3 linked regions of the Telluria mixta genome follow. The protein of the gene in region 3 interacts with the protein of the main gene of each other region in a pairwise test. Links are inferred from orthologs where the notes say so. Each region holds a gene or a part of one and is shown on either strand. Other genes may lie near its edges.

What was found.
Region 1: the proteins of P0M04_RS27635 (region 3) and lysA interact in binary tests that used the Escherichia coli proteins (3 or more experiments, as listed by UniProt). The link is inferred for Telluria mixta from one-to-one orthologs.
Region 2: the proteins of P0M04_RS27635 (region 3) and secB interact in binary tests that used the Escherichia coli proteins (3 or more experiments, as listed by UniProt). The link is inferred for Telluria mixta from one-to-one orthologs.

What each region holds. Positions count from the first base shown.
Region 1 is NZ_CP119520.1:1,570,273-1,574,887, reverse strand. The notes cover bases 470-3,401. They hold lysA (diaminopimelate decarboxylase), read right to left. Parts: upstream 2,607-3,401; coding sequence 1,332-2,606; downstream 470-1,331. Other genes in these bases: P0M04_RS06905 (penicillin-binding protein 1A), read right to left, coding at 3,280-3,401; cyaY (iron donor protein CyaY), read left to right, coding at 2,929-3,258; lptM (LPS translocon maturation chaperone LptM), read right to left, coding at 2,615-2,887; P0M04_RS06925 (hypothetical protein), read left to right, coding at 1,089-1,271; msrQ (protein-methionine-sulfoxide reductase heme-binding subunit MsrQ), read left to right, coding at 470-1,084. In the rest of the region: protein-methionine-sulfoxide reductase catalytic subunit MsrP, read left to right, coding at 1-430; more of msrQ, read left to right, coding at 443-469; more of P0M04_RS06905, read right to left, coding at 3,402-4,615. UniProt on the Escherichia coli protein: Specifically catalyzes the decarboxylation of meso-diaminopimelate (meso-DAP) to L-lysine. Is not active against the DD- or LL-isomers of diaminopimelate.
Region 2 is NZ_CP119520.1:1,799,072-1,803,474, reverse strand. The notes cover bases 1-2,720. They hold secB (protein-export chaperone SecB), read right to left. Parts: upstream 1,738-2,720; coding sequence 1,264-1,737; downstream 1-1,263. Other genes in these bases: P0M04_RS07940 (rhodanese-like domain-containing protein), read right to left, coding at 2,283-2,687; grxC (glutaredoxin 3), read right to left, coding at 1,997-2,266; P0M04_RS07955 (SH3 domain-containing protein), read right to left, coding at 710-1,165; P0M04_RS07960 (NAD(P)H-dependent glycerol-3-phosphate dehydrogenase), read right to left, coding at 1-693. In the rest of the region: gpmA (2,3-diphosphoglycerate-dependent phosphoglycerate mutase), read left to right, coding at 2,783-3,529; P0M04_RS07930 (murein hydrolase activator EnvC family protein), read left to right, coding at 3,599-4,403. UniProt on the Escherichia coli protein: One of the proteins required for the normal export of some preproteins out of the cell cytoplasm. It is a molecular chaperone that binds to a subset of precursor proteins, maintaining them in a translocation-competent state.
Region 3 is NZ_CP119520.1:6,269,119-6,273,682, forward strand. The notes cover bases 1,166-4,046. They hold P0M04_RS27635 (response regulator transcription factor), read left to right. Parts: upstream 1,166-2,203; coding sequence 2,204-2,890; downstream 2,891-4,046. Other genes in these bases: P0M04_RS27625 (alpha/beta fold hydrolase), read right to left, coding at 1,166-1,494; P0M04_RS27630 (Spy/CpxP family protein refolding chaperone), read right to left, coding at 1,578-2,069; P0M04_RS27640 (sensor histidine kinase), read left to right, coding at 2,893-4,046. Also shown: dcd (dCTP deaminase), read right to left, coding at 45-611; more of P0M04_RS27625, read right to left, coding at 658-1,165; more of P0M04_RS27640, read left to right, coding at 4,047-4,368; P0M04_RS27645 (DNA internalization-related competence protein ComEC/Rec2), read right to left, coding at 4,369-4,564. UniProt on the Escherichia coli protein: Response regulator member of the two-component regulatory system CpxA/CpxR which responds to envelope stress response by activating expression of downstream genes including cpxP, degP, dsbA and ppiA.

The sequences.
Region 1 (4,615 bases), 4.7 Mb from region 3 along the record:
CCAGATGCCGGGCGTTAAAAGCCGCGTGCTCGAATGGCCGTACGTGGAAGGCTTGCGCATGGACGAAGCCATGCATCCGCTGACGCTCCTCACCGTTGGCATGTACGGCCAGGTGCTGCCGAACCAGAACGGCGCGCCCGTGCGCATCGTCGTGCCGTGGAAATACGGCTTCAAGTCGGCGAAATCCATCGTCAAGATCCGCTTCCTGCGCGAGCAGCCGCGTACGGCGTGGAACGGCATCGCGCCCGACGAATACGGCTTTTATTCGAACGTGAACCCGAACGTCGACCACCCTCGCTGGTCGCAGGCGACGGAGCGCCGCATCGGCGAGGGCGGCCTGTTCACACCCAAGCGCAAGACGCTGCTGTTCAACGGCTATAACGAGGTCGCCTCGCTGTACACGGGCATGGATCTCAAGAAGTTGTATTGAGCGGGGGCTGAGATGGCTTTCAACCCGACGCCGACCCAGTTCAAGGCCCTGAAGGCCGTCCTGTTCATGCTGGCGCTGCTGCCGTTCCTGCGCATGGCGTGGCTGACGGCGGCCGGGGTGCCCGTCGATCCGGTCGAATTCCTCACGCACGGCAGCGGCGACTGGGCCCTGTACCTGCTGTGCGCGACGCTCGCCGTCACGCCGCTGCGCCGCCTGACGGGCTGGAACTGGCTCGTTCGACTGCGGCGCATGGTCGGGCTGTTTACCTTCTTCTACGCCTTCATGCACTTCATGACGTTCCTGTGGTTCGACCATTTCTTCGACGTGGCCGCCATGTGGAAGGATGTGCTGAAGCGCCCGTTCATCACGGTGGGCTTTGCCGCCTTCGTGCTGCTGATCCCGCTCGCGGCGACGAGCACGAACGGGATGATCAAGCGCCTCGGCCGCAACTGGGCCCGGCTGCACAAGGTGATCTACGCGATCGCGCCGCTGGCGATCCTGCACTACTGGTGGATGAAGGCGGGCAAGCACAACTTCGAGCAGCCCATCGTGTGGGGCAGCATCGTCGGCGTGCTCCTGCTGTTGCGCGTCTGGTGGAGCCTCAGCCGTCCGCGCACCGAAAAACGTGTCACCACGGCTTCCGTGCGATCATGACGACATGAAGTGGCCCCTTGCGCTGGTGATCGTCGTGGTACTGGCCCTCGTGCTCGTTTTTGGCATGGGGCGGCCGCGCTATGGCCTGCTCGAACGCTGTCTCGACCTGGGCGGTCGCTGGAACGAGCAGGCTGCCGCGTGTGCGGCGCAGATGTGGCCGGATGACCGGTCAAGAAGACGCGAGTGAGTGATTGATGCCGGGGGCATCAATCCCGAAGCCCGGGGCATCAATCAAACCTCGTCACGGTTACGTGACGATGCTTTCTAACGCGAACAGGTCCGCCGGGTTTTCACGCTTGCGGATCACATGCGCCTGGTCCCCGTCGACGAGCACCTCGGCCGCGCGGCCGCGCGTGTTGTAGTTCGATGCCATCGTGAAGCCGTAGGCACCGGCCGCCATCATGGCCAGCACGTCGCCCGGCTCGACGGCCAGCGCGCGGTCGCGGGCGAGCCAGTCGCCCGATTCGCACACGGGGCCGACGAGGTCATAGGTCACCGCATCGCCGGCGCGCTGCACGACCGGCTTGACGTCCATCCAGGCCTGGTACAGCGTGGGACGGGCCATGTCGTTCATGGCGGCATCGACGACGCAGAAATTCTTTTCCTCGCCCGGCTTCAGGAATTCCACCGACATCAGCAGCACGCCCGTGTTGCCGACGATCGAGCGGCCCGGCTCGAAGATCACCTTGATCGGTTGGCCGCCGTGCTTTTCCGCGCGCCACGCGTCCACGCGCGCGAACACGCGCTCGACGTAGTGCGCGATCGGCACCGGCGAGTCCTCGCCCGTGCCGTAGTCGATGCCCAGGCCGCCGCCCACGTCCAGGTGGTGGATGTGGATGCCTTCGCCCGCGAGCGTGTCGATCAGTTCGATCAGCTTGTCCAGCGCTTCCAGCAGCGGCGCGTCGTCCAGCAGCTGCGAGCCGATGTGGCAGTCGATGCCGACGACGTCCAGGTGCGGCAGCTTCGCCGCGGTGCGGTAGGTGTCCAGCGCGTCCGAGAACGCGACGCCGAACTTGCTGGCCTTCAGGCCGGTGGCGATGTACGGGTGGGTTTTCGGGTCGACGTTCGGGTTCACGCGCAGCGAGATGGGCGCGCGCTTGCCCATGCGGCCCGCGACCTCGTTGATGCGGTGCAGCTCGGGAATCGACTCGACGTTGAAGCACAGGATGCCTTTCTCCAGCGCCAGCGCGATCTCCGCCGCGGTCTTGCCGACGCCCGAGAAGATCACCTTGCCCGGGTCGCCGCCGGCCGCGATCACGCGCAGCAGCTCGCCGCCCGACACGATGTCGAAGCCTGCGCCTTCCCGGGCCAGCAGGTCGAGGATGGCCAGGTTGGAGTTCGCCTTCATCGCATAGCAGACCAGCGCGTCGCGGCCCGCGCACGGGCGCGCGTAGCCGGCGAAGTTTTCCAGCAGCTGGGCTTTCGAGTAGACGTAGGTCGGGGTGCCGTGTTCGGTGGCAATTTGGGACAGGGGAACGCGTTCGGCGTGCAGGACGCCGTCTTGGTAGGTGAAGTGCGACATGGATGTGCTTACTGTTGGCTGGCCGGCGAAGGCTGGTTCGGGGCTTGCGTATTGTTGGCGTTGGAGTCGCCGACGGGCATCGTCACGCCGGCAGCGGGGGCCGGCGGCGTGAGCTGGGTCGCCGCGGCGGGCGTATTCGTCGTGCCGGCCGGTGCCGCGCTGGTGTTCGCGGCAGGGGTACGGGTGGGCGGCTTGGGCATGTAGAGCGGACCGGTCTGGCCGCAGGCCGACAGCGCCATCAGGGTCGCCAGGCTTGTCAGGAGCGCAAATGGGGACTTCACGATTAGAATCACGGTTTGATTAGCAGACCTTGGAGTGTAGCATGACCGAATCCGAATTCTTGGCCCTGGCCGAGTCCACCCTGAACGACATCGAGCAGGCGTTCGACCGCCTGTTCGAGCAGGATATCGTCGACGTCGAGTGCAAGCGCAGCGGCAACGTGCTCGAGATCGAGTTCGTCGACAACGGCTCGAAGATCATCGTCAACAGCCAGGCGCCGTTGCAGGAAATGTGGATCGCGGCCCGCGCCGGCGGCTTCCACTACAAGCGCGTGGGCGACGAGTGGCGCAATACGCGCGACGACACGGAGTTCTTCACGTCGCTGTCGGATTTCGCCACCCAGCAGGGCGGCGCGCCGGTCAAGCTGAAGTAAGGCGGGCGGCGGCGCCCTTCGTCAGAACAACTCGTTGCGCACGGCGTCGCGCGACTTCTGCTCGGCCGCCGGGGCCACCGGCCCCACGTCGAGTGACTGCACGCCCGTGCCCGGCGGATTCTCGGCGTAATAGAACTCGTCGCCGTACTGCACGAGGCCCGGCGGCACCGGACGATCGAGCACCGGTTCGGACTTGAGCGCCTTCTGCATGAAGCCGATCCAGATCGGCAGCGCCAGGCCACCGCCCGTTTCCTTGTTGCCCAGGTTGCGCGGCTGGTCGTAGCCGATCCACGCGATGCCGACCAGGTGCGGCTGGTAGCCCGCGAACCAGGCGTCGATCGAATCGTTCGTCGTCCCCGTCTTGCCGGCGATGTCCGTGCGCTTCAGCACCTGCGACGCCTTGGCGGCCGTGCCGTAGCGGGCCACGTCCTTCAGCATGCTGTCCATCAGCCACGCGTTGCGCTCGTCGATGACGCGGTTGGCGTCGACGCCGGCGCGGTCCGGACGCGCTTCCGACAGCACCTTGCCGTCCGCATCCGTCACCTTCGAGATGATGTAGGGGCTGATGCGGTAGCCGCCGTTGGCGAACACGGAATAGGCGCCGGCCATCTGCAGCGGCGTCGTCGCACCGGCGCCCAGCGCGAGCGTCAGGTACGGCGGGTTCTTGTCCGGATCGAAGCCGAAGCGCGTCGCGTATTCCTGGCCGTAGCGGGCGCCGATCTTGTTCAGGATGCGGATCGAGATCATGTTCTTCGACTTGGTCAGGCCGCGCCGCATCGTCATCGGGCCTTCGTACTTGTTGTCGTAGTTTTTCGGTTCCCACGCCTGGCCGCCCGTCGCACCCGCGTCGAACGAGATCGGCGCGTCGTTGATCAGGGTGGCGGGCGAGAAGCCGCGCTCCAGCGACGCCGAATAGATGAACGGCTTGAACGACGATCCCGGCTGGCGCCACGCCTGCGTCACGTGATTGAACTTGCTGCGGTTGAAGTCGAAGCCGCCCACCAGCGCGCGGATCGCGCCGTCGTCCGGGGTCACCGCGATGAAGGCGGATTCCACTTCCGGCAGCTGCGTGATGTTCCACGACGAGCCGCCGTCCTGCGTCACGCGGATGACGGCGCCGCGGCGCACGCGCCGGGTCTCGGCCGCCTTCGGCGACAGCCAGTCCCTGGCGAACGCCAGGCCGGCGCCCGTGATGGTGATCTCTTCGCCCGACGCCAGCACGGCCTTCACCTGCGTGGGCGACGCCTGCAGCACGATGGCGGCGACGATGTCGTCCGAATCCGGATGCTCGGCCAGTTCCGCCTCGATGGCTTCGTCGGCTTCGCCCTTGGCGGACGGGATCTCGATGTATTTTTCC
Region 2 (4,403 bases), 4.5 Mb from region 3 along the record:
GATTTCCGCGAGGCCGCGCGTAATCAGCGCGGCGCGCGCATTCAGGCCCAGGCCGAGGCCGTCGGCCGTGCCGGTGGCGATGGCAAGGATGTTCTTGACGGCACCGCCCACTTCCACGCCGACCATGTCATCGCAGGAATACACGCGCATATTGCCGCCGTGTACCAGGGCAACGACGCGGTCGCGCAGTGCTTTATCAGTCGATGCGACCGTCAGCGCGCACGGCAGGCCGCGCGCCACTTCCTGCGCGAACGACGGGCCCGACAATGCGGCAGCCGGTACGGCATCGCCCAGCACCTCGCGTACGACCTGGTGCGGCAGCAGGCCGGTCTCGTATTCGAAGCCCTTGCACAGCCAGACGATGTTCGGAATGGCGCGGCCCTTCAGTTGCTGCAGCAGGGGGCGCAGGCCGGCTACCGGGCAAGCCGCGATCAGCAGCGGCGCCTCACCGGCGGCGTTCACGACATGGGCGACGGCCGCATCGAAGTCGGCCGTGACGTCCAGGCCCTCCGGAAATGGGAAGCCGGGCAGGTATTCGGTGTTTTCGCGCGCGCTGGCGGCTTGCGCCATCTGCGCGGGATTGCGTCCCCACAGCAGGACGTCGTGGCGCGCGGCGAGCGCGATCGCTACCGCCGTGCCCCAGGCGCCGGCACCGAGGACGGTGATCTTTTGGGGTGGTTTCGGTTCGTGCATGGTATGGAAAGACGGGCTAGATGCCCCAGATGTCGGAGGCCTTGACGTAACCGCTGGTGCCGTCGCGGTGGCGTACCCGCACCCAGGTACCGGCTTCCGGATCGACGAGCTCGAGCAGGACGTTCTTTTCGGCCGTCATCACGACGGATGCGTTGTCGTCGGGCGCCGAGCGCACCTTGGCGGAGGCGACGCGCACGATGACGTTGCGCTTGGCCGACAGGTTTTTCGCTTCGGTCCAGGCCATGTCGCCGGTGGCGTCACGCACCTTGACCCAGTCGCCGTAGCTGAGGACGACCTCGACCGGCATGCCGCTGGGGGCGACGTACAGCTTGCCGCTGCGGGTGGACGGGGCGTCGTACAGGATCACGGCATGCGCGCCGACCGTCTTGAAATCGAACGCGGCGGCCGCGCACGATGCCAGCAGCAGCAAACTGCCTGCGATGAGACGATGGCGGAAGCGGATGGGGCGCATGTGGGCCTTTGAAGACGTGTCTGCCGGCATCGGCAGCGCGTCAAAGAAACAAGGCGTCCGGCCCCGCCCGGGACGGGCAGAGCAGGACGCCCGGGATATTACTGGTTGCCAGCCGGCGTGCCTGCAGCGGCAGCCTGCTCGGCCAGCGCCTGGCGGCGCTGCTGGTAGAACACTTCGAAGTTGATCTCGGCCAGGTGGACCGGCGGGAAACCGGCACGGGTGATCACGTCGGCGATGTTCGCACGCAGGTACGGATAGATGATGTTCGGGCAACCGATGCCCAGCAGCGGATCCATCTGCTCGGCCGGGATGTTACGGGCTTCGAAGATACCTGCTTGCTTGCCTTCGGCCAGGAAGGCGACTTTGTCCTTGACCTTGGCGGTCACGGTGATGGTGACGGTCGATTCGTAGATGCCATCGGCAATGCCTTCGGCGCCGACGTCCAGCGAGACCTCGATGGTCGGGGCTTCCTGCTCCAGGAAGATCGCCGGGGAATTCGGTTGTTCCAGCGACAGATCCTTCAGGTAGATACGCTGGATTTGGAATACGGGTTGCAGGTTTTCGTCAGCCATGGAACGCTTTCGTGTAATTTTTAAAAAGAATGGCAACATCCTGCCATTCAAGGTGCTTGACAGGAAATCCCTGCAAACCTACTGCGCGTTGCATTGTTGGCCTGCGATGCTCGCTGTACTACTCGTACAGCTGCGCTTCTCGACCAACACTGCTGCCGCTCGCGACGGTTTTCAACGATCCCCTTAAAGGCGCCGGCAATTGTATCAAAACCAATTCGGTTTCAGTAGCTTGCCGGGGGCCCTGACAAGCCGGCACCCGTCAGGCTGCTGCGCCCTTCAGCAGCGGATCCAGGCGGCCCGCCTGGTCGAGTGCGTACAGGTCGTCGAATCCGCCCACGTGGGTGTCGCCCACGTAGATCTGCGGCACCGTGCGGCGGCCCGTGCGCTGCATCATGATGGCGCGCTGTTCCGGATCGAGGTCGACGCGGATGCGTTCGATGTCGGTCACGCCCTTGGCTTCCAGCAGGCGCTCGGCGCGCACGCAGTAGGGGCAGCTTGCGGTGTGATAGAGGACAACATGGGCTGTCATGGCAATTCCTTTCAAATTATTTGATCAGGGGCAGGCCGGCAGCCGTCCAGGCCGCGATGCCGCCTTCCAGGCCATAGATATCTTCGAACCCTGCCGCTTTCAACAGGCGCGCCGCTTTATCGGCGTGTTTGCCGTCCTGGTCGACGACAACGATGGTCTTGATTTTCGACTTGTCCAGCTCGCCGGTGCGATTGCCCAAGTCTGCCAGCGGAATGTGTTTCGCGTCGCGCAGGTGCCCCGCGGCAAACGCGTCGGCGCCGCGCACATCGATCACGGCGGTGGATTTACCCCGGTTGAGCATCTGGGTGGCCTGCAGCGGCGAGGCCAGGCGGCCACGCGGCGCCAGCGACAACCACAGCAGGGCACCCCCCGACAGGACAGCGATCGCGACAGTGATGTAATGGTCGATGATGAAATTCACGAAGGTTCCGTTGGTTGAACTGAATCATCGCATTATAAAATAGAAGTCGGATCGGTATTTCCTGCTCACTTTTTTCCTATAAAGCTAAAGCACCTATGTACAAAATCGTATTCATGCGCCACGGCGAGTCCACCTGGAACCTCGAGAACCGCTTCACCGGCTGGACCGATGTCGACCTGACCGAAAAAGGCGTCAACGAAGCCAGGCTGGCCGGCCGCCTGCTGAAGGAAGCCGGCTTCACCTTCGACCTGGCCTATACCTCGGTCCTGAAACGTGCGATCCGCACCCTGTGGCTGGCCATGGACGAGATGGACATGATGTGGCTGCCAGTCAAGAACGACTGGCGCCTGAACGAGCGTCACTACGGCGCGCTGCAGGGCCTGGACAAGGGCGAAACCGCCGCCAAGTTCGGCGACGAGCAGGTGCTCGTGTGGCGCCGCAGCTACGACACGCCGCCGCCGGCCCTGGAAGCCAACGATCCGCGCACGTCCTTCAATGATCCGCGCTATGCTGGCCTCGACAAGGCTCAGATCCCGCTGACCGAATGCCTCAAGGATACCGTCGCCCGCGTGATGCCGGCCTGGGACGAGGAAATCGCCCCGGCCATCCGCGCCGGCAAGCAGATCCTGATCTCGGCCCACGGCAACAGCCTGCGCGCCGTGATCAAAATGCTGGACAACATCAGCGACACGGACATCGTCGGCCTGAACATCCCGAACGGCACCCCGCTCGTGTATGAACTGGACGCGGACCTGAAGCCGATCCGTCATTACTACCTGGGCGACCAGGCAGCGATCGAGGCCGCCATGGCCGCCGTGGCCAACCAAGGGAAGGCGAAGTAAGTCTTGCGTTTTTCCTTCGTGAAGTCGACGTCCGCGGGCCTGTCCGCCCGCGGCAAGCTGGTATGCGGCCTGCTGGCCTGCGCGTTCGCCTTCGGCAGCGTGCAGGCGGCGCCGCGCCAGACCACGCGCAGCAAGGAGAAGGCCGCCGCCGAGGCGGCGCGCGCCGGTATCCAACAAAAGCTCAGTGCGCTCAAGAAGGACATCAGCCGCACCGAGAGCGAAAAGGAAGATGCGGCCGACGAGCTGGCGGAATCGGAAGAGGCGATCTCCGACGCCAACCGTTCGCTGCGCGAACTCGCGGACGAGCAGGCTGCCACTAACACCAAACTGAAGGATCTCGCCACCGAAGAGGCGAGACTCGGCGACACCATCGCGGCCCAGAAGCGCCAACTGGCGAAGCTGTTGCGCGAACACTATGTCGCCGGCAACGAGGACCGCATCAAGCTGCTGCTGTCCGGTGACAATCCGAACCGGATCAACCGCGACCTGCAGATGATGGCCTACGTATCGCAGGCGCAGGCGAAACTGCTGAATTCCCTGCGCGCGAACCTGGCGGCCGTCGAGGCGAACCACGCCGAGACGCAGAACGCCAAGGATGAGCTGGAAGAAATCGCACAAGAGCAGAAGTCGCAGAAGGCCCTGCTCGAAAAGGAAAAGGCCAAGCGCGCCACCCTGCTGGCGAATCTGTCGAGCAAGCTGACGGACCAGCGCAAGCAGGCGAGCCGCCTGGAACAGGACGAGCAGCGCATGAGCGGCCTCGTCGACCGCCTGACGCGCCTGATCCGCGAACAGGAAATCGCCGCTGCCGCCGAGCGCAAGCGGCAGCAGGAACTGGCTGCCGCGCGCGCAAAAGCGGCCGCCGAAGCGAAAGAAC
Region 3 (4,564 bases):
AAAAAAAGGAGGCCGCGGCCTCCTTTTTTTACGTCTTCAACACATCAGGCCTTCGGCAGCGTCACGCCATGCTGCCCCTGGTACTTGCCGCCGCGGTCCTTGTACGACGTTTCGCAGACCTCGTCGCTCTCGAAGAACAGCACCTGCGCGCAGCCTTCGCCCGCATAGATCTTGGCCGGCAGCGGCGTCGTGTTCGAGAATTCCAGCGTCACGTAGCCTTCCCATTCCGGCTCGAACGGCGTCACGTTGACGATGATGCCGCAGCGGGCGTACGTCGATTTGCCCAGGCAGACGGTCAGCACGTTGCGCGGGATCCTGAAGTACTCGATCGTGCGGGCCAGTGCAAAGGAGTTCGGCGGGATGATGCACACGTCGCTCTTCACGTCGACGAACGAATTCGAATCGAAGTTCTTCGGATCGACGATCGTGCTGTTGATGTTCGTGAACACCTTGAATTCGTCGGCGCAGCGGATGTCGTAGCCGTACGAGGACGTGCCCCACGAAATGATCTTGCGGCCGTCCGTCTCGCGCACCTGTTTCGGCGAGAACGGTTCGATCATGCCGTGTTCTTCCGCCATCCGGCGGATCCATTTGTCGCTCTTGATACTCATCGCTGGGCTTCTTTTCCAAAAAAATGGGGATATGAATCCCGCAATTTTACGCGAAAAGCGCCGCCGGACGACCGGCCTTTTTTTCTTCGCCTTGCGCCAGCAGCCGCGCGATCATCTCGCGTGTCAGCTGCGCCGTCAGTGCCGGCTTCTCCATCGGATAGAGGTGCGTGCCTGCTATCGTGACGAGATTGTCGCCGACCAGCCGGCGCGTGCCGTCCAGGCCCGCCTGGCGCAGCTCCGTGGAATCGGTGCCCGCAATGAAGCCGACCGGCACGGGGAACGGGTCGCGCAGTACCCGGTCCATGTCGTGCGGCAGCGTGCTGTAGATCGCGGCTTCGACGTCGCGGTCGAAACGCAGCCGGACGCCGTCCGGTTGCGGGACCAGGCCATGGTCGAGATAGTCGTCCAGCGCACCCGGCGCCCACGCCTGGAACACGGGCTTCGCCATGAAATGCTCGAACGCGGCCGCGCGCGACGGCCACACGTTGCGCCGCCGCTGGGCCACGTTGCCGGGGGACAAGCGCATGCGCAGCCCGAGCAGCTTCGCGATGCGCCATACCCACGCACGCCAGCCCGCGACGACGGGCGAATCCAGCATCACCACGCAGCGCGCCAGGTCTGGCCGCCGGTGCGCCGCCAGCATGCTGACCGCGCCGCCCAGCGAGTGACCGACGAGGATCGCCGGCCGGCCGTACGTTTCCAGCTGGGCGATCAATTCGTCGATCAGCGTATGCCAGTTGTCGCGCACGGGAAAGCGTGGATCGTGGCCCAGCATGTCCGTCGTGCGCACGTCGAAGTCGCGTCGTAAATCGTCCAGCAGGCGGCCGTACGAACCGGAGGGGTAGCTGTTCCCGTGGGTGAAATGGAGTAATGGCTTGGACATCGGGAATGGGATGACGCGGCTGCGCGTAGTAAAGACAAAACCCATTGTAATGTCATTATCTCCAAGTAGTTAGAGGGAAACGCCTACGGCCGCTCGCTCGCGTCATGCCCGCGCATACGGTGCTGGCGCAGCTGCTCCCGCTGCTCCGGCGTCAGCACGGCCTGGATCTGCGCGTCCGTTCGAGCCTGCAGCAGCGCCTGGGCGGCGACGGCCTGGCCGAGATCGCGCGACAGTGCCCCGGCCCTGGCGTCGTCGAACTTGTCGGCCCGGCCCAGGTCGCGCAAGGCCTCGTGCGCCTTGCGGATCGCCTTGTCGTAGTCGCGGCGCTGCGGTTCCTGGGCGTGCATGATCGCGAACACCTTGTCCTGCTGGGCTTCCGTCAGCTTCAGGCGGTGCAGCGGGACGTGGCCGAAGGGCATGCCCGGGCCGTGGCCGTCCGGGCCGCGTTCGTGGTCGCCACCGGGACCGCGCTGGCCGGCCGCCGGCGGCGCATCCGGCTCGCCGGTCGCGAAAGCCGGGGTGGCGAGGCAGGCGGCGAGCAGCACGGCCGCCGCGGAAAGGCTCGAGAATTTCATGAGTATCATCCTTTTTTGTTCGGAGACGCCATTCTCGGTTGTCTCGATGTTAAGGAGTGTTATCGCCGTGTAAAACGACGTAAAGAGGCCCGGCCCGCATGGTCGGCACGGCCGCCCTGCGCTAAGATGCGAGCATGAACCAAGTCCTGCTTATCGACGACGACACCGAACTGGTCGGCATGTTTGCCGAATACCTGGAACAGGAAGGCTTTCGTGTCGCCTGCGCCCACGACGGCGAGACCGGCGCGCGCGAAGCGCTGTCCGGCCAGTACGCCATCGCCATTCTCGACGTGATGATGCCCCGCATGAACGGCATCGAGACGCTGCGCCGCATCCGCGCCGCCAGCCGCATGCCGATCCTGATGCTGACGGGCCGCGGCGACGACGCCGACCGTATCCTCGGCCTCGAACTGGGCGCCGACGACTACGTCACGAAGCCCTGCACCCCGCGCGAACTGACTGCCCGCGTCCGCGCCATCCTGCGCCGCACGCAAAGCTCGCCCAACGACGGCCCCGGCATCACGCTCACCGTCGGCAAGCTCACGATGCTGCCGGAGCAGCGCCGCGCCACGTGGGAAGGTCGGCCGCTGGAGCTGACCAGCACCGAATTCAACCTGCTCGAAGTCCTCGCCCGCAACGCCGGCCGCCCGGTCAGCAAGAACGACCTGTCCGAGCAGGGACTGGGCCGCCCGCTGGCCCGCTTCGACCGCAACATCGACGTCCACCTCTCGAGCCTGCGCCACAAACTGGGCACGCTGTCCGACGGGCGTTCCTGCCTGCAGACCGTCTACCGTCTCGGCTACCAGCTGATCCGCGAGTAGCGATGGGCCGGCTGTTCTGGAAGTTTTTCCTGTCCATCCTGCTGGCCCAGGTGGCCGCCACGATCGGTGTCGGCGGCACCTTGTGGCTGCGCGACCAGGCGCGCCAGCGCGGCGGCGAACCCACGCTCGACAAGAGTCCGCCCGCCACGATCATGCTGGACGCAGCCGCCGCGACGCTGAAGCACGGCGGCATCGACGCGTTGCGCGACCTGGCCGCCGGCAGCCGCCGCATGCATTTGTACGTGCTCGACGAGCAGGGCCATGAGCTGCTCGACCGGCCCGTGCCCGCCAAGCTGCGCGAGGAAGTCGAGCGTAACCTGAACGGCGACGGCCGCACGCATGCCGTCGCCCACATGACGAGCGCCGATGGTCGCCGCTACACTGCTTTCGCATCGCGCGCATGGCATATGCCGGGCACGGACGGTCCCGGCCCACGCGGCTTCGGCACCGGGCCTGGCTTCGGACCGCCGGTTGGCGGACCGGGCGACGGCGGCCCGGGCGCGCGCATGGACGGCGGCCCCGGCGGCCCTGGCGGCCCTGGCGGCCCGGGTGGCGGCTGGTTCGGCCTGCCGCCGGAATTCAGCCGCCACGTGGGCCCCTGGCTGCCGATCGTCGCCGCGACCTTGGCCAGCCTGCTGTTCGCTGCCCTCCTCGCCTGGTATTTCTCGCGTCCGATCCGCGCCCTGCAGCGCGCCTTCGACGCCGCCGCCGCGGGCGACCTGGCGCCCAGGTTCGCCCACGCGGCGCCGCGCCTGATCGGCGACGAACTCGCGGAACTGGGCCACGACTTCGACCGCATGAGCGCCCAGCTGCGCGCCCTGATGGACGGCCAGCGCCGCCTGCTGCACGACGTCTCGCACGAACTGCGCTCCCCGCTCGCGCGCCTGCAGGCCGCCATCGGCCTCGCGCACCAGCAGCCGGACCGCCTGCAGGCGTCGCTCGAACGCATCGAACGGGAAAGCGTGCGCATGGACCGCCTCGTCGGCGAACTGCTGACGTTGTCCCGACTGGAAGCGTCTACGACTCTGCCGGCGACGGAGCCCGTCGACCTCGTGGAGATGGTCGACCAGATCGCCGACGATGCCCGCTTCGAAGCCGGCGCGGTGGTCGACGTCGACGCGCCGGAACCGGTCACGGTACACGGCGCACCGGACCTGTTGTGGAGCGCCGTCGAAAACATCGTGCGCAACGCCGTCAAGCACGGCGCCGGCGGGCCCGTGAACGTCTGCCTGCATCCGGACGGCGACCTCGTTCACATCGAAGTCCTCGACAAGGGCCCTGGCATCGCGCCGGAACACCTGGGCGACGTGTTCGAACCGTTCTTCCGCTCCAACCCGACGCGCAACAACGTCGATGGCCACGGGCTCGGTCTCGCGATCGCCAAGCGGGTCGTGGAGACGCATGGCGGGCGGATCTCGGCCGCCAACCGGCCCGACGGCGGGTTGCGCGTCACGATCACGCTGCCGCGCGCGGGCTGATCAGCGTACGTACCAGTAGCGCGCGTGCGCCGTGCGGTAGCTGCGCCACGCCACGTCCGTGTCGAAGTCCAGCGTCAGCGCGCCCGCTTCGTCGGTCCGCAGCCGCTCGACACCGATCGCCCCGTAGCGTGCGTAGACCTCGGGCTTGGGGTGGTGGTAGCGGTTGCGGTACCCGACCTGGAAGACTGCGATGCCG